DNA from 4 places in the Novosphingobium sp. HR1a genome. Region 1 is predicted to be linked to each of the others. Evidence: riboswitches for the same ligand, from Rfam matches in the RefSeq annotation. Region 1 holds a riboswitch; each other region holds the start of a gene.
The links. Region 1 has a riboswitch for cobalamin ahead of HWN72_RS26040 (TonB-dependent siderophore receptor). Riboswitches for the same ligand answer to the same signal wherever they lie in the genome.
Positions count from the first base shown of each region.

Region 2: it holds a riboswitch for cobalamin, as region 1 does, so the genes downstream of both, HWN72_RS21015 (TonB-dependent siderophore receptor) here and HWN72_RS26040 (TonB-dependent siderophore receptor) in region 1, are expected to answer to the same signal.
Region 3: it holds a riboswitch for cobalamin, as region 1 does, so the genes downstream of both, HWN72_RS02125 (TonB-dependent receptor) here and HWN72_RS26040 (TonB-dependent siderophore receptor) in region 1, are expected to answer to the same signal.
Region 4: it holds a riboswitch for cobalamin, as region 1 does, so the genes downstream of both, HWN72_RS21030 (DUF1852 domain-containing protein) here and HWN72_RS26040 (TonB-dependent siderophore receptor) in region 1, are expected to answer to the same signal.

Region 1 covers NZ_JABXWS010000098.1:15,435-19,622, forward strand. Annotated here, with positions in the region: gene HWN72_RS26030 (sulfotransferase) at 9-1,154, opposite strand; gene HWN72_RS26035 (hypothetical protein) at 1,266-1,565, opposite strand; cobalamin riboswitch at 1,710-1,954, shown strand; gene HWN72_RS26040 (TonB-dependent siderophore receptor) at 2,141-4,188, shown strand, end outside.
Region 2 covers NZ_JABXWS010000077.1:75,810-79,997, reverse strand. Annotated here, with positions in the region: gene HWN72_RS21015 (TonB-dependent siderophore receptor) at 1-1,547, opposite strand, end outside; cobalamin riboswitch at 1,731-1,986, opposite strand; gene HWN72_RS21010 (histidine phosphatase family protein) at 2,028-2,591, opposite strand; cobalamin riboswitch at 2,632-2,763, shown strand; gene HWN72_RS21005 (CbtB-domain containing protein) at 2,797-3,024, shown strand; gene HWN72_RS21000 (CbtA family protein) at 3,035-3,778, shown strand; gene HWN72_RS20995 (helix-turn-helix domain-containing protein) at 4,009-4,188, opposite strand, start outside.
Region 3 covers NZ_JABXWS010000010.1:5,058-9,245, reverse strand. Annotated here, with positions in the region: gene rpoD (RNA polymerase sigma factor RpoD) at 1-426, opposite strand, end outside; gene HWN72_RS31705 (cold-shock protein) at 786-1,463, opposite strand; cobalamin riboswitch at 1,854-2,099, shown strand; gene HWN72_RS02125 (TonB-dependent receptor) at 2,270-4,188, shown strand, end outside.
Region 4 covers NZ_JABXWS010000077.1:81,439-85,626, forward strand. Annotated here, with positions in the region: gene HWN72_RS21025 (hypothetical protein) at 44-505, opposite strand; cobalamin riboswitch at 973-1,195, shown strand; gene HWN72_RS21030 (DUF1852 domain-containing protein) at 1,592-2,590, shown strand; gene HWN72_RS21035 (methionine synthase) at 2,617-3,645, shown strand; gene HWN72_RS21040 (acyl-CoA thioesterase) at 3,826-4,188, shown strand, end outside.

The DNA of each region.
Region 1 (4,188 bases):
CGTATCGATCACGCCCGCACCGCGATCTCGTACTGCTCGATATAGTCGCGAAAGTGCTCGCGGACGCCTTCGCGGCTGAGGCCGAATTCGGCCAGGTCATATTCGTGCTTGCCGTGCTTGCCCTTGGGGTTTGCAGCCAGGTAGGCTTCCATGGCTGCGCGGGCTTGCGGCGTGAAAGGCTCGTCGAACCTTTCGTAGATGCCCTGCGCCGTGGCGAGCGGGTCGCGCACCAGATCGCGATACTGCACGTCGAAGATCGCATCGTGCCCGTGCTTCGCACGAAAGGCGTTCGACCGCGCGATCATCAGGTCGAACGTCTCCAACAGATTCTCTCCGATGGCCCGAAGATCGACCTGATCGCTGTACATCCGCCGCACTTCCTTGACGAGGCTGCAGGCCGAGCCCAGCACTTCGACCGGATCGCGGTGCGTCATGACCAGTTGCGCGTCAGGAAACTCGGCCGTCAGGGCATCGAGGAACAACGGGTGCCAGGGGTTCTTGAGCGTCCAGCGCCCCGGGGCATTGGCCTGAAGCAGCTGCAGCAGCCGCTTTTCGTAGCGGAAGGCGGGCGCGTAGTCGGCCTCGTCCAGGAACCAGCGGTGGTAGCCCGGAATGTCCGCCTGGGAATCGTAGAGCTGCGCGCAGAACGACGGCGCCATGGCGAACTGGCACTCGGTCGGGCTGTCGGCCTCCTCGTAATGGATCGCGGCGATCTGCGGCGCGTACTTCAGCCCCTGCAGCGTTCGCGTCTGGCAGGCATCGTGACGGGGACCGGCGTGAAGTTCCTGCACCAGCGGCGGCGGCACCGAATCGAACGCTTCCCAGCGCAGGAACGCGCGGCGCGCCGGGTCGGCTTCCAGCAGGTTGATCGCCAGCGTGGTGCCGGTGCGCGGAAGGCCGAAGACGAACAGCGGCTTCTCGACCGGGCGCTCCAGAAGTTCGGGGTGGCGCGCCAGCCAGTCTTCCACCCGCATCCGGTTCGCCATCGCGGCGACTAGTGCATCGACCGATCGCGCCATCCCGGCTTCAGTAAATCTGGCTTCGTCCTCGTAGGACTTCAGCAGCACGCCAAGCCCTTCGAGGATCGCGGGATCGCCGAAGTCGCTCAATCCGGTCCGTTCGCTTGCCGCTGCGACGATGTCCTGCGCCTGCATGTCTTCTCCCTCATCCCGTGCCGCGTCATCGCGCGGCGTTCGGAAGGGATCATGAAGACATGGGGCACACTTTAGAAGCTACCCGCCGATCACCTTGGCGATATCGGGCGATCAGACCGAAAGGATCAGGGAATCATCGCTGCGCGGGGGCGTACCGTCGTACGAGGGCAGAGGCTCGAAGTGCTCGTTCAGCAGTTCCATCGACGAGAGGCCCGCCAGCTTGAACTGGCCGAGACCCGGCTCCTCGTCGCTGCGGCGTGCCTTCGCGGGGTTCATGGCACTGACGACAAGATCGCCGTGCCTTTCGAACAGCATGTGCGGGGCAAGCGTGATCGTGTTGCCGTTGTAGCGCGCCGTCACGAACTTTCGCGTGGCTATGGCTTCCATCAGGGTGAGTCGTGGATCAGTCATCGGCACCGCAAATTGCACGGGTTGCCCAAAATGAAAAGCAAGGTTGCAACCGAAAACTCGCAGGACGGGCTTTCGGAAGGCCCCACGCGAACGGCTTGCAAATCGTGCGCGCAGCGAATAATCCCCCGCCCGTCCCTCCGAAAAGGGGGACACGATCGCGTTGGTGCCTTCCGAAAGGGGCTTAAAAGGGAACGCGGTGAGAGGGGCTACCCCTCGAAGCCGAGGCTGTCCCTGCAACTGTAAGCGGTGAGCGCGATGCATATCGCGGCAGGCCAATGTGCCCTGCCGCAGCCACTGGGCCGGACGCTAACTCCTGCGAGGCCTGGGAAGGCCGTGCATCGCGCGACGACCCGTTAGCCAGGAGACCTGCCAGCGTCCGGTCGCTCTTGCCTTGGTCCAGGGGATGGCCGCGGCACGGTGTACTCCGTCTGAGCGACGAACTTGCGGCCAGGCCGCAACGGCGGGTTTCGCCGGTCGCTCGTTCGCGCCCGCTTCCCGCCGCTGCGCCCGCGCGGGGGACGTCCCTTGCGCGGGAACCTGTCCGTTCGACTGGGAAACGCAACGGGGGTTACAACATGAATACGAGATCGCTTCTTTCCGGCCTGATCGCTTCGGGCGCGTCATTCTGCATGCTTGGCATGTCCGCGACTTCGGCTGAGGCGCAGGAAGCCGCCGAGACGGCGCCGGAGAATGCCAATAACACGGATGCGGGCAACATCGTCGTCACCGCGCGCAAGGCGGGTGTCCTGCAACTCGGCCAGCAGGCCGACGCCTCCAGCCGCCTCGGCCTCACGCCGATGCAGACGCCGGCCAGCGTCGACGTCATCACCAGGGAGATGATCCGCAGCCTGGGCGACCGCACCGTGGTTGCCGCAGCCGCGCGCGCGCCGGGGCTCATCAACAACAGCTCGGCCTTCGGTTACTCGCTGAGTTCGCGCGGGTTCACCGGCTACACCTCGGTGATGCAGCTCTACGACGGGATGCGCGTCTACACGACGACCACGCAGACCTTCCCCGCCGACCCGTGGATGGCCGAGCGGATCGAGGTCCTGCGCGGTGCGGCCTCGGTCCTCTATGGAGAGGGCGGCATCGGCGGCGCGATCAACGTCGTGCGCAAGAAGCCCAATACCGAGCAGTTCGAAGGCGAGGTCCGTCTCAGCGGCGGTTCGTTCGATACTTATGCGGCGGCGGGCGGGATCGGCGGGCCGATCGGAGACAGGCTCTCGTACCGCGTCGATCTCAGCTACAACCGTTCGGACGGGTGGATGGAGCGCGGGCAATCGCGCAGTCTTGCGCTTTCGGCGGCGCTGCGCTGGCAGGCGCGCGACGACCTCGTGCTGACGCTGACGCACGACCGCGCCGACCTCGACCCGACGATCTGGTACGGCACTCCGCTGCGAGACGGCAAGCTGGTGCGGGACATCCGCAAGAAGAACTACAACATCGCCGACCGCTCGCTGCGTTTCGACGATGCCTGGACCCAGGCCAAGGCCGAATGGACACCGGCCGAGGGGGTGACGATCACCAACGTCGCCTACTATCTCACCGGCTTCAAGCACTGGCGCAATGCCGAGGGCTATGCCTGGTCCGGCGACCAGATCCGCCGCTCGAGCTATCTGGAGATTGTCTACAAGACGAAACAGTGGGGCGACCGCTTCAACGCGGTGTTCGATCATACACTGCTTGGCATGGACCACCGCCTGAGCCTGGGCGGCGAGTACAACACCGGCTCGCTGCTGCGCACCGACAGTTCGCCCAACAGCCGCTTCGACCTCGTCGATCCTTGCGACTATACGCCGGGCACGTTCCTCGACGGCACATTCGGCACCCGCTACAAGTACAAGACCGATGTGCAGCAATGGGCGCTGTTCGGCGAAAGCCGGCTCTCGCTGTCCGACCGGCTCTCACTGGTGACGGGGCTGCGCTATGACCGTCCGAAGACCGAGCGGCACGATGCCCTCGATCCGGCGGCGGACTACACCGCCCGCTATCCGAGCACCAGCTGGCGCACGGGGCTGGTCTACAACCCCAGCGACACGATCTCGCTCTATGCGCAGTATTCGGCGGCGGCGGACCCGGTGACGGCGTTCCTCACGGCGACGCTGGCGCAGACCACCTTCGACGTTTCCACCGGGCGCCAGTGGGAGGCCGGGGTCAAAGCGACTTTCCTGGACGGACGCGGCGAGTTCACGCTGTCGGGCTATCGCATCGTCAAGAAGAAGATCCTGACCCGATCCGCCAACGATCCCACGGTGTCGGTGCAGGTCGGACAGCAATCTTCCTACGGCGTCGAGGCCTCGTTCGGACTGGCGGTGACGAAGGAATTCAGCGTGCTCGCCAACGGCACGATCCTGAACGCGCGGTACGACGACTTCGACGAACTGGTCGACACCGCGCTGGTCAGCCGGGACGGCAACATGCCCATCGGCGTCGCGGAAAAGGCGGCCAACCTGTGGCTGTCATGGCGGCCGGTGCAGCCGCTGCATCTGGACGCGGGCCTGCGGTATGTCGGCAAGCGGTACTCCGACGCCGCCAATACCCGGCGCATCCCGGCCTATACGCTGGTCGATGCCTCGGCCCGCTACGACCTTGCAGAGAAGACGAGCGTGACGCTCAACTTGCG
Region 2 (4,188 bases), on a different contig from region 1:
AGTTCGAGCTTCACGCCCGCCTCGTAGCTGGTGCCCCGCTCGGGATCTAGCACATTGCCGTTCACATCAGCGGCCGTGTTCGGCTTGTTGGAGCGCGCATAGCTGCCGTAGAGCGAGACTTGCGGGCTGAGCACAAAGACAGTGCCGAGGCGCGGGGTGAACACCGTCTGTCTGAAGGCGGAAGTCACGCCATTACGCAGGTTGAGGTTGTCGCTCTCGAATCTTTCGAGCCGTCCGCCGACCAGCACCTTCAGCCAGGGCAGCAACGATAGCTGATCCTGAGCGTAGCCGGCGAAGGTCCGCGTCTGCGTGCGGATGCTGGTGAAGCTGCCATTAAGCGGCGGTATGGCCGATCCGTAGACCGGGGCGAAGATGTCGATCGTGAAGGGCGAGAGCGTCGGGCTCGAATTGCGGATGACCTCGGTGTAGTGAAACGCCTCGAATTCGGCGCCCAGCAGCACTTCGTGCTCGATCGTGCCGGAGGCGAATTTGCCGGTCAGGTTGACCTGCGCATCGAGATCACGCCATCTCAGCGTCCGTTCGCTGTAGGTCCGCACCAGGGTGCGGCCATCGGCGCGCACGCTGGAGGCCTGGATGCCGGGGCCGCCCAGTTCGCCGTTGTAATATTGCATCCCCGCACGCAGCTTCCAGTCCCGGCCCAGCTTGTAGTCGGCGACGATGTTGCCGAGCCCGTTACGCACGCGCCAGCGGCCAACCGATGGCTCTCCGAAGAACCGGGAGGAAGGGATGGCGATCGCAAGCTGGTTGCGGAAGGCGGGATTGCCGCGATCGAGCGGTGTCTTAACCTGCACCAATTCGCCGCCAAGCGTGAAGGTCAGGTCAGAGGAGGCATCCCAGGCGACCACAGGGGCAACCACGATGCGGTCGGACTGGACATGGTCGCGGAAGGTGTCACCGCCTTCCACCGCCGCGCCAAGGCGATAGCGTACGGTCCGACCGCTATCGACAGGGCCGGTGGCATCCACGGTGCCGCGCCATCCGCCGAAGCTGTCGATCCGGCCGCTGACAGTCTGCGCCGTCCGATCCGAAGGCACGCGCGAGACGATGTTGAAGGTGCCACCCGGATCGCCGCGGCCGTAAAGCAGGGCGGCCGGGCCGCGCAGCACGTCCACGCGCTCCACCGCGATCGAATCGGGCGCAGGCGGATAGCCGCGGTTCATCGGGAAACCGTTGCGGAAATACTCAGATGGGGTGAAGCCACGCAGGTTGTAGTCGGTCAGGCCGGTGCCGCCGAAGTTGTTGCCGCGCGTGATGCCGCCCGCATAGGCCAGTACGTCCTCGACGCGGTTGGCCTGAAGGTCCTCCACGACCTGCCGGGTCAGTACCGTCACCGACTGCGGCACTTCGAGGAGCGGCGTGTCGGTGCGTGTCGCGCTGTTCGAGCGGGTGGCGTTGTAGGCGCCGCCCTTGCCGGTGACGACGATCGGATCGTCGGCGTTATCGGTTTCGGCGGCATGAGCCAGCATCGGGACCGGCATCAGCGCGAATGCGCCGGCAAGCAGTCCGGCCTTGGTCGTCGGTTTCAAGTCATTCCCCCCGGGGCGCCAGGCAACACCGGGCAGGAGGCTTCCGCGCGAACGGTCGGCGCGCACGGCAGCCGGACACCCCAAAAAGGCGGCCGACGCACGACACCGATGCGGCCCCCCGCCGCATTCTCGTCGCTCAGACGGAGAAAACTAACCGTGCCGAGACCATCCCCTGGATCAGGCAAGAGCGACCGGTGCTTCGGCAGGTCTCCTGGCTTGCGGGTCACAGCTTGATGCACGGCCTTCCCAGGCCTCGCAGGAGTTAGCGTCCGGCCCAGTGGCTGGCGGCACGAGCCTTGCCCGTCCGCACATGTACATCGCGCTCGCCGCTCACAGTTGCAGGGACAGCCTCGGATTCGGGCGAGCCGAGGGTATCGGCCCATCCTCACCGCGTTCCCTTTTAAGCCTTTCTCAAGGCACCGATGCGATCAGACCGGCTGCCGAAGCAACCGAACACGGCGGGCGTTATCCGCATTGATCTCAATTCGCAATAGCAGATCCTGCGCCCAGCGATTGCAGCCGCCATTCGCCATTGAAAGACAGCATGACACGGCAAAGCGGCGCCAGATCGATCGACAGCGTTGTCGCTACCGGAAGGCCAAGCGTCTGTGCAAGAATGGCGCGCACGAGCATCGGATGCGTAACGGCAAGGACTGGCGTATTCTGTTCGGCGAGACGGTCGAGCCAGGGCGCGATGCGCGCGCAGGCAGCATCAAGCGATTCGCCGCCTTTCGCGCCGCCTTCGGGGGCTTGCAGCCATGCCATGAGCGCCCCGGGTTCTGCTTCCTCGATTGCAGCGAATGACAATCCCGACCACTCACCGTTGTCGAGGTCGGCAAGCAGCGGCTCAATCTGCGTCGTGCAGCCCATCGCCTGTGCCGTTTGCTGCGCCGACACGGCGGGACTGCAATAGGCGATTTCTCCAAATCTCCTCGGAAGCACGATTCGGCCGGCATCGCGTCGCCCAGCCTCGTCCAGCCCGTCTTGCGGTCCTGCAAATCCGCCGCTGCGACTGAATGCCGTGGCGCTCGCGCAAAGCAGCATTAGCGAAGTTGCCAGGGTGACCTCCGGAAGCGTTGACGGAACGGTTCGCCGGGTCTTAAGTGGCGCGAACCTTCTGGTTGAAGAAGCCGGTGCAATTCCGGCGCGGTCGCGCCACTGTAATCGAAGCCTTCGCAGGGCGTCGAGAGCCAGACCTTCAACCGGGATAATCCGTTTTCAGGGCGCGAGACCCTTGAAGGAGCATGACATGGCATCGAACGCCGCGCTTTTCGACGACGCTTTCATCCCGGTGCAGGGCCGCAGCGCCATTCCGCTCGCAGACATCGCTCCCTGGGCCGTACTCGGCATGCTTCTGGCGCTCATCTTCCTCTATTTCGTGAGCACCGAGCAGGGCGCCTACGCGCTCTTCAAGGGCATGTATGTACACGAGTTCGTCCACGATGGGCGTCACCTTCTCGGCTTCCCCTGCCACTGATCGCAGGCACATGACCAAGGACCTGTTGTGGCGCGGAATGCTGGCCGGCATTCTCGCGGCGCTCCTCTCCACGCTGTTCGCGCGCGCTTTCGCCGAACCGCAAATCGATCTCGCGATTGGCTACGAGGAATCGCACGCCGCTCACGCGGCGCACCATATGAGCGAGCCTGCGGGAGACAGCGAGGAAGAGGAACTGGTGTCCCGCGACATACAGAAGAGTGCCGGGCTGCTGACAGCTTTGGCGCTGTATGGCGCTGCAGTCGGAGGTGTCTTCTCTCTGGTTTTTGCCTATGGCTACGGGCGGTTCGGCATGATCGGACCACGCAGCCTGTCGCTGCTCCTCGCCGGCCTCGCGTTTCTTCTCATCGTGATCGTGCCCGCGCTCAAATACCCGCAGACGCCGCCTGCTGTCGGCAAACACGAAACGGTCGGGCTGCGCACCGCCGCATACTTCGCCATGATCGCCCTGTCGCTCGGCGCGGCCGTGATGGCCGGCAAGGCTCGGGCAACCTTTGCTCGCGGCCGCCGCGGGTTCGACGCAACACTGTTCGCGACAGGGCTATACATCGCAATCGTCGCTCTGGGCCAATTGCTATTGCCCCCGATCAACGAGGTCCCGGGCGATTTCCCAGCCACACTGCTATGGAACTTCCGTATCGCTTCTATCGCCACACAGCTTCTGATGTGGGCCACGATCGGTATCGCCTTCGGAGCTTGGGCGGAGCGCGTGCTGAGGCGTGAACGAGCAGCATAGTTGAACGGCGGCTTTTAGGACATTCCTCGAAGTGGCCGAGCGGCAGAAATGGGCGCGTGGCCGAAGGGCTGGTGCCATCCTCGCCCGGCGACCTTTGGCAAAAATTGTCCCTTGGCGGCTTAGCACTTCGCTGGCGGACAACCGTCTCGACCGGAGGAGCCCTCTCGCCTCCAAGACTTAGCCTTCTCGAGCTATATTCGCGCGTCGAGACACATTGACGGCCCTTTCATTCAGGTACCCTTCCTTTGAATACGACAACTCCGGTCGACGACGAGGCCGCCCTGCTCCAGCTCTCGCACGACTCTCAAGACCTTGTGCAGCATCTGACCACGCATCGTCAGTTCGTAGGCCCGCACCTCCAAACGAGAATGCACCACCATTTCGATGAGCGCGAGCGCGTGCATCTCGGT
Region 3 (4,188 bases), on a different contig from region 1:
CTCGCGGCTGAGCATCTCGGCGGCGCCCATCTCCTGCAGGTACATGCGGACCGGGTCGTCGGAACGCGCGAGCGTGTCCGCCTTGCGGGTCTCGCCGGGACGGCGCCGGGAATTGCCTTCGTCGAACCCGGTATCCGAACCGGAATCGTCATCGCCGCCATCGACGGCTTCCACGCCGTCTTCCTGCTCACCGTCCTCATCGTCATCATCGTCGTTCTCGACGATCTTGACGCCCATTTCCGAGATCGCGGCCATGATGTCCTCGATCTGATCGGTGGTCATCTGGTCCTGCGGCAGCGCGGCATTCAACTCCTTGACCGTGATGACGCCCTGGCTTTTGGCGCGCGCGATGAACCGCTGGACCGAACCCTTGTCCAGGTCGAGAAGAGGAGAGTCGTTGTCGCCGCTGCGATCGTCGTTAGTCATGCAATCCGTTGTCGTTATTGGCCTTTTCATGACGATGGTGACGCCAGGACAAGGCTAGGTTCTCAGATCATCAGCCTGATGATGCCGGTGAAGGGCGGCCTACAGGCAGGGATGAACCACTTCAGGTCTAAGGTTCAAGCAATGCGGCCGGACATCGGTTCCAGGAGGAAGCTGGTCCGCCCGCATGCTGCACGTTCGAATCAAGGAAACACGTCCCTCGTCCCGCAGTCGGCCTGTCGAAGGCAGCTTTGATCAAGGCCTTCGACATAAGCCGCTCGATGTCCGTCGCCGATCGCGATGCGATCGAGGAAAGCCCGAGATGAGGCCATGACCTCCTGCGGCAGCCATGGCCAGATCAGTCAGCGCTGGACCAGATTCACGGCCGACGCCTTGCCCCGACGATCGATCTCGATTTCGAATTCGAGTTGATCGCCTTCCGAAAGGCCATGCAGACCGGAGCGCTCGACGGCGCTGATATGCACGAACGCATCAGGCTGGCCGTCATCGCGGACGATGAAGCCGAAGCCCTTCATGCTATTGAAGAACTTGACGGTGCCGGTGGCCTTCTCGCCAGTGGACTGATTCTGAACAGGTGCGGCACTTCGCTCGCGACGTTCGGCAACGATGACCTCGCCCACGATGGTCAGTTCGGAAGCGGAAATCTTGCCGCCTCGCTCGACCAGCTGGAATTCCAGCTGCTGACCTTCCGCCAGCGTTTCGAGGCCGGCGGACTGCACGGCGCTGATGTGCACGAATGCATCGTCGCCGCCGCCTTCAAGCTGGATGAAGCCGAAACCCTTGTCGGGGTTGAAGAACTTGACCGTCCCACGGCCCTGACCGACAACCTGGCCCGGGCCGCCGCGCGAACCGCCACCGCCACCGCCAAAACCGCCGCCTCGCGATCCGCCGAAGCCGCCACGCTGGCCGCCACCGAAGCGGTCACCACCGCCAAAGCGATCGTTGCCGCCGCCCCAACGATCATCGCCGCCGCCGAACCGGTCGCGACCTTGGCCGCGATTTCCCCTGTCGAATGTCATCTTTTAAGTACCTTAAGCTAAGTCCGAGAAACCTATCCTCGCGAGTGAACGTAGCACGCAAGGCCGCAGAACCCGTTTCAGGGTGCAGGATGAAAGGCGATAGCAGCGCAACGACGTCTTGGCGACCAGAGTTCTGCGATCGGCTGCGATGCATGGCACGGAGGCGACTTTAGCACAGCGATGACCGAAATTTCACGCAATTCGACAATCGATCCGGCCGTCGCCGACCCTTGCCAGGCGCTCGGAAGCAAATTTTGCTCCCCGGAGCGGCCCGTCAGCCCTGGCATCGCTAGTCGGGAGTTCAGGATACAGGCCGTACCTGGACGCCATACAGACAGGCTTGTGCCGTGAAACCGTTTGAGATAGCGCGCCATATCTGCCCTTCATTGGTGCAGACAAGATCGCGCTGGTGCCTCGAAAGAGGCTTAAAAGGGAACACGGTGAGAAGGCATGCCCTTCGAATCCGAGGCTGTCCCTGCAACTGTAAGCGGTGAGCGCGATGCATATGTGCGGTGGGGCAAAGGTTCCTGCCGCCAGTCACTGGGCCGGACGCTGCAACATGCGAGGCCTGGGAAGGCCTTGCATCGTCGCATTGACCCGTGAGCCAGGAGACCTGCCTGCGTCTGGTCGCTCATGCCATGGTCCAGGGGGTGGCCAAGGCCCGGAATCATTCCGTTCGAGCGACGAACCAGCGGTGGAGGCCGCATCGGTTCGCGCAGACGGTCGCCCGCGGCGTCCGACCGCCGGCGCGCGTCGACCGTCTTGATGGCGGCAAGCCTCCCACCCAGTCGCAGGCGTCGGGGGGAATGATGATGAATTTGATGAAAAGCGCTGCGCTGGTGCGCATCGTGGCAGGTACCGCAATGGCGCTGGCGACGATGCCCGCTTGCGCCGAAGAGGCACCCGCCGGCGGCGCGGATGGCGGTTCCGGCGAAATCGTGGTGTTCGGACGCGGCGAGGCCAAGATCGGCACCGCCCATGCCGCCAGCGAGGGCAGCGTCGGCGGTTCCGACCTGCTGGTCCGTCCGCTTCTGCGGGTCGCCGAACTGCTTGAGGCGGTGCCCGGCATGGTAGCGGCGCAGCATTCGGGCAGCGGCAAGGCCAACCAGTACTTCCTGCGCGGCTTCAACCTCGATCACGGCACCGACTTCACGACTTATATAGATGGCGTGCAGATGAACCTGCGCAGCCACGGGCATGGCCAAGGCTATCTCGATCTCAACGGCCTGATCCCCGAGATCGTCGCCCGCGAAGATTTCCGCAAGGGGCCGTACCGTGCAGATGGCGGCGACTTTGCACTGGCCGGCGCGGCCTACATGACGACCATCGATGGGTTCGACCGCCCGTGGATCTCGGTCGAGGGGGGATCGTACAAGTCGGGGCGGCTGGCCGCCGGTGGCACCATCAAGGATGTGGCGGGTGGCAGTCTCACGCTGGTGGGGCAGGCCAAGCGCTATGATGGTCCCTGGCAGGAGGCCGAGCATCTGCGGCATTACTCCGGCTTTGCGAAGTACATCGTGTCCGCTGGCGAAGGCACCGTCGAAGCATCGCTCCACGCCTACCACGCCACTTGGCGGCCGACCGAGCAGATCCCCGAGCGGATCATCGGCAGTGCGCTGTGCCCTGACGAATTCTGCTCGCCCGATCCTTCGGCGCGTGGCCGCGCAACGCGCTTCGTCGGCAACGTCGCGGTGCGACAGCCGAACTGGAGCGCTAATGTCTATGCCCAGTACTACGACTGGAACATGTATTCGAACCCAACTTATGCCGATCCGGACGGCACCAGCGCGCAGATCGACCAGTTCGACAAGCGCTGGGTCGTGGGTGTCACCGCGCGCAAGCAATGGGCTTTGGGCTCGACGCTGCAACTGGGCATTGGCACTGAAAATCGCTACGATCACATCGGCGACGTCGGGGTGAATCGCACCGAAACCCGCGCTTTTTTGTCCTCGCTGGGTCGATATCACGTCGAGGAACTGTCCGGCGCGCTCTATGGCGAAGCGACCTGGAAGCCGTTACCCGGCCTCAGGCTAACCGGAGGCCTGCGAGGCGATTACTACCACTACACCGTCCGCGCGCGCGACGCCATGGCGACCGAACTGGGAGCCGGCAGCGGACACGATTCGATCGTCTCACCCAAGGTATCGGCAGCCTACGAGATCGTCCCGCAGTTCGAAGTCTATGCCAACTGGGGCCGCGGCTTTCACTCCAACGACGTGCGCGGTGCGGTGAACGTGGAATCGCCCGTGCCCGTTCTGGTGCGCGGCACCGGCAAGGAACTGGGCGGGCGCCTGCAACTGGGCACCGTCTCACTGACCGCGACGTACTGGTGGCTCGACGTGGGCAGCGAACTGCGCTTCGTCGGCGATTCCAACGCGGTGGAGCCGACCGGCGCCAGCAAGCGTCATGGCTACGAGGTGGTCGGGTTCTGGCGCCCGCTGCCGTGGCTGGCGCTCGACGGCAGCTATGTCGCCAGCCACTCGCGCTACGACAACGGAGATCGCATTCCCAACGCGGTCGAGAACGCGGTCTCCGCCGGCGCGGCTATCGTGCTCGACCCCTGGGAGGCGAGCGTGCGCGTCCGGCATCTCGGCCCCTACCCGCTGATCGAGGACAACTCGCTGCGCGACAAAGGCAGCACGATCGTAAACGCCCGCGCCGCATGGAAGGGCCGCAAGATCGAGATCTACGGGGAGGTGCTGAACATCTTCGACAGCCGCGACAA
Region 4 (4,188 bases), on a different contig from region 1:
CAACCAGTGAGCATGGAGAATGTGGCATTGCGAGACGCTGGCGTCAGTGGCCATCCTTGCCCAGACGCGCATCTTCTTCGCGCCAGTCGCAAATGACCTGAGGAGCGCCCAGCAGGCGCTCAACCTGCGATACCGAATAGGTCGGCACCGATACGATCTGCCCCTTACGGATACTCACGGATCCACTGGGGGTAAGACGACCGTCCTTGGTCCAGCGCACGCGTTCCTTGTTGGTGAGCGGCAGCACCGCAAGAAGTTCCTTAGGCGTAAGCGGTCGTTTGGCCAGTTCGACCAGACGGCCCATCAGATCAGCCAGATCGACTGAATCGGGTCCGCAGTCAGGCGCCAAGATGACGAACGCCTCGTTCAGCGCACGCCACTCGATCCGCGCACGCGGCCAGAACGCGGCACGTACGAAACGCTTCGCCTGCCCCCTTCGCAAACCCAAGGCAACATGATCCTCAAAACATCGCCCGAAGGACAGTCGCCATCCATCGCCGTCCACGCGCCAGCGCAGTTCTGCAGATATGCGGGCGAGACGAGAGTGTGCAGGCGCGTACCCACAGTAACCGCCATGGGGGGACAGTTGCATTGCGGCAGACATGGCAGTCGAACGAACCCTTGACGGAGAAGACCCGCACGTCGTTGAGCGGCGGCCTGATGCCCGGTCACCTGCACGGCGTCCCCGGTCACGTCTGCTCCATGGACTTGAGGATCACCGCTGTGACGGCGAACCTGCTTGAGCATTTCCAGATCTTGCCAATCAGCAATGCCGCAGCGGCGACCGCGATGTTCAGATCAAGAAACCATCATAGTTTTGCAGGTTCTCGAGGAGCTTTCCAGCCTTTCCTCACGTGTACCGCTCCTCGGCCAAGTACGAGCGCGGACTGCGTCGCTGACGGAATAGCCTCACATCGAAACCATCATATAAAGATATCTTTATATGATGGTTGACAGTTGGCTGGCGATGGTGTTGAGAGAGCGTGTCGAGGTTCCCCGCTTCAGGCATGACGGCGGGGCTAAGACGGGAAGCCGGTGGTGCCCTTCGGGGCAGAGTCCGGCGCTGCCCCCGCAACTGTAAGTGGCGAGTGGCGGTTCCATTTCGTGTCACTGAGCCTTGCACAAGGCTCGGGAAGGCCGGAACCGCCGCAATGACCCGCAAGCCAGGAGACCTGCCTTCGGCGCCATAACGTTCCTCGGACGGGGGTTCCTCCGGTGGATCGCGCTTGAAGCGTGGCCCGCAGTCTATCCGCCGTGTGGGCCGCTCCTACTTTGCGCGTTCTTCCTTCGATCCTTCCGCCCGGCCAAAGCAGGTGATCGGTCGATGTTTGCAATCCTGTCCCGCCCCTTCGCAAATCGACGAATGCGCCCGCGCGCCGTGTCATCGGGCTGAGCCCCGCCTGACGCGGCGCGCCGCAAATCCAGACCCATTCCCGAACCACAACGACGGACGGCGTTCGCGCCGGACCGCAGGACACCGTGCATGCCCGCAACACACGCCAACCCGACATTCCCACGCCCTCGCCTCACCCGTATCGCTTCCGGCGCGCCGCTGGCGCCCACGATCAGGCGATCTTCAGGACAACCGGCCATGACAGACGACGATCTCACATTCTCCATCAGCAGCATTCGCTTCGACGAGAATTATCGCCCCTCCGACAACACGCGGATCACGACGAACTTCGCCAATCTGGCCAGAGGCGAGCACCGCCAGGAAAACCTGCAGGCTGCCCTCAGGATGATCGACAACCGCTGCAACGATCTGGCGGATTGGGACAATCCCGAGGGTGACCGCTACCGGGTCGAGCTCGATATCGTCTCGGTCGAGATGCATGTTGCTGCGGGCGATGGCGGCGATGCCTTCCCGATGATCGAGATCCTGAAGCCGAGCATCATCGACCGAAAGACCGATACGTGCATCGCCGGGATCGCCGGGAACAATTTCTCGTCCTACGTGCGCGATTACGACTTCAGCGTGCTGCTGGCCGAGCATAACAAGGGACGGTCTACGTTCGCGACGCCGGAGGGCTTCGGCGATCTGCACGGCAACCTGTTCCGGCACTTCCTGGCCTCGCCTACATACCGGGACAATTTCGCGAAGCCTCCGGTCATCTGCCTGAGTGTCTCGAGCAGCCAGACCTACCATCGCACGGAAAACCGCCACCCGATCCTGGGGATCGAGTACCGGCAGAGCGCGTTCTCCTCCACCGACGAATACTTCGCGAAGATGGGCCTGCAGGCGCGCTACTTCATGCCTCGGGGCAGTGTCGCGCCGATGGCGTTCTATTTCACCGGCGATCTGGCAAGCGATTACACCAGCCTCGAACTGATCGGCACGATCAGCACGATGGAATCGTTCCAGAGGATCTACCGGCCCGAAATCTACAACGCCAATTCGGCTGCGGGGAAATGCTTCCGGCCCAGCCTGAACCATCAGGACTTCTCGTCCACCCGGATCGTCTACGACCGCGAAGAGCGCAGCCGCCTCGCCATCGAGCAGGGCCGGTTTGCGCAAGAGCACTTCATCCGGCCGTACCAGGCCGATCTGGACCGCTGGTCCGCCGGCTACGCCGCCAGCCACATCCTTTGACAAGACAGCACACAAGGTCATCCAACATGAAAACACTGTTGCCCACTTTGACCGCTGGCAGTCTGCCCAAGCCCTCTTGGCTGGCCGAGCCCGAGAAACTCTGGTCGCCCTGGAAGCTGGAAGGCGAGGAACTGGTCGCCGGCAAGCACGATGCGCTGCGCCTGGCCGTGGACGATCAGCGGCAGGCCGGGATCGACATCGTCGGCGATGGCGAACAGACCCGCCAGCACTTCGTTACGACATTCATCGAGCACCTGAGCGGCGTCGATTTCGAGAAGCGTGAGACGGTCAGGATCCGCAATCGCTACGATGCGAGCGTGCCTACGGTCGTCGGCGCGGTCGCCCGCCCGCAGCCGGTCTTCGTCGATGATGCCCGGTATCTGCGCACGCAGACCGATCAGCCCATCAAATGGACGCTGCCCGGCCCGATGACGATGATCGATACGCTCTACGATGCCCATTACCGCAGCCGGGAAAAGCTGGCCTGGGAATTCGCCACGATCCTCAACCAGGAGGCCAGGGAACTGGAGGCGGCAGGCATCGACATTATCCAGTTCGACGAGCCCGCGTTCAACGTCTTCTTCGAAGAGGCCAACGACTGGGGGATCGCCACGCTGGAGAGGGCTGCCGAAGGGCTGAAATGCGAAACGGCGGTCCACATCTGCTACGGGTACGGCATCAAGGCGAACACCGACTGGAAGAAGACCCTGGGGGCGGAATGGCGGCAGTACGAACAGACCTTCCCGAATCTCCAAAAGTCGAAGATCGATATCGTATCGCTAGAATGCCATCACTCGCGGGTTCCGTTGGACCTCATCGAACTGATCCGCGGGAAGAAGGTCATGGTCGGGGCCATCGATGTGGCCAGCGACACCATCGAAACGCCCGAAGAGGTGGCCGATACCCTGCGCAGGGCCCTGCAGTTCGTGGAAGCTGACAAGCTCTACCCGTCCACCAACTGCGGCATGGCCCCGCTGCCCCGCGCCGTGGCTCGAGGCAAACTGAACGCGCTTGGCGCTGGCGCGCGGATCGTCAGAGAGGAACTCGCCGGCTGAACGAGCCGCAGGGCTCGTCCGGGAACCGGACGGGCTCTGACAAGGCTCCTTGGCGTTGGACCCACTACGAATTCGCAACATTCGCGGGTTTGCACGGAAGGCCTTCGCAACCTTCCCGCTTTCAGGGGTTTGTCCCGCGCCCGGCGCGTGGTTGGCTGTCTTCGCAAAGGAGATACCACCATGCCCACTGCCCATGCCCTGCCCGCGGACACCCCATCGACCCGGCTGTGCGAAATGGTCTTTCCCGAACAGGCCAACCACTATGGCACGCTGTTCGGTGGCACTGCGCTCAGCCTGCTGGGCAAGGCTGCCTTCATCGCCGCAAGCCGCCATGCCCGCGCGGCGGTGGTGATGCGAACCTCGGAAAAGATCGAGTTCCGCCACCCGGTCCGAGTCGGACAACTCGTCGAACTGCACGCCTACGTCGTGCGCGAAGGGTGCTCGTCGCTGACGGTCGAAGTGGAGATGACCGCCGAGGGGCTCATCAGCGGCGAACGCTCGCTCGCGGTAAAAGGCCGTTTCGAGATGGTCTGCGTCGACGAG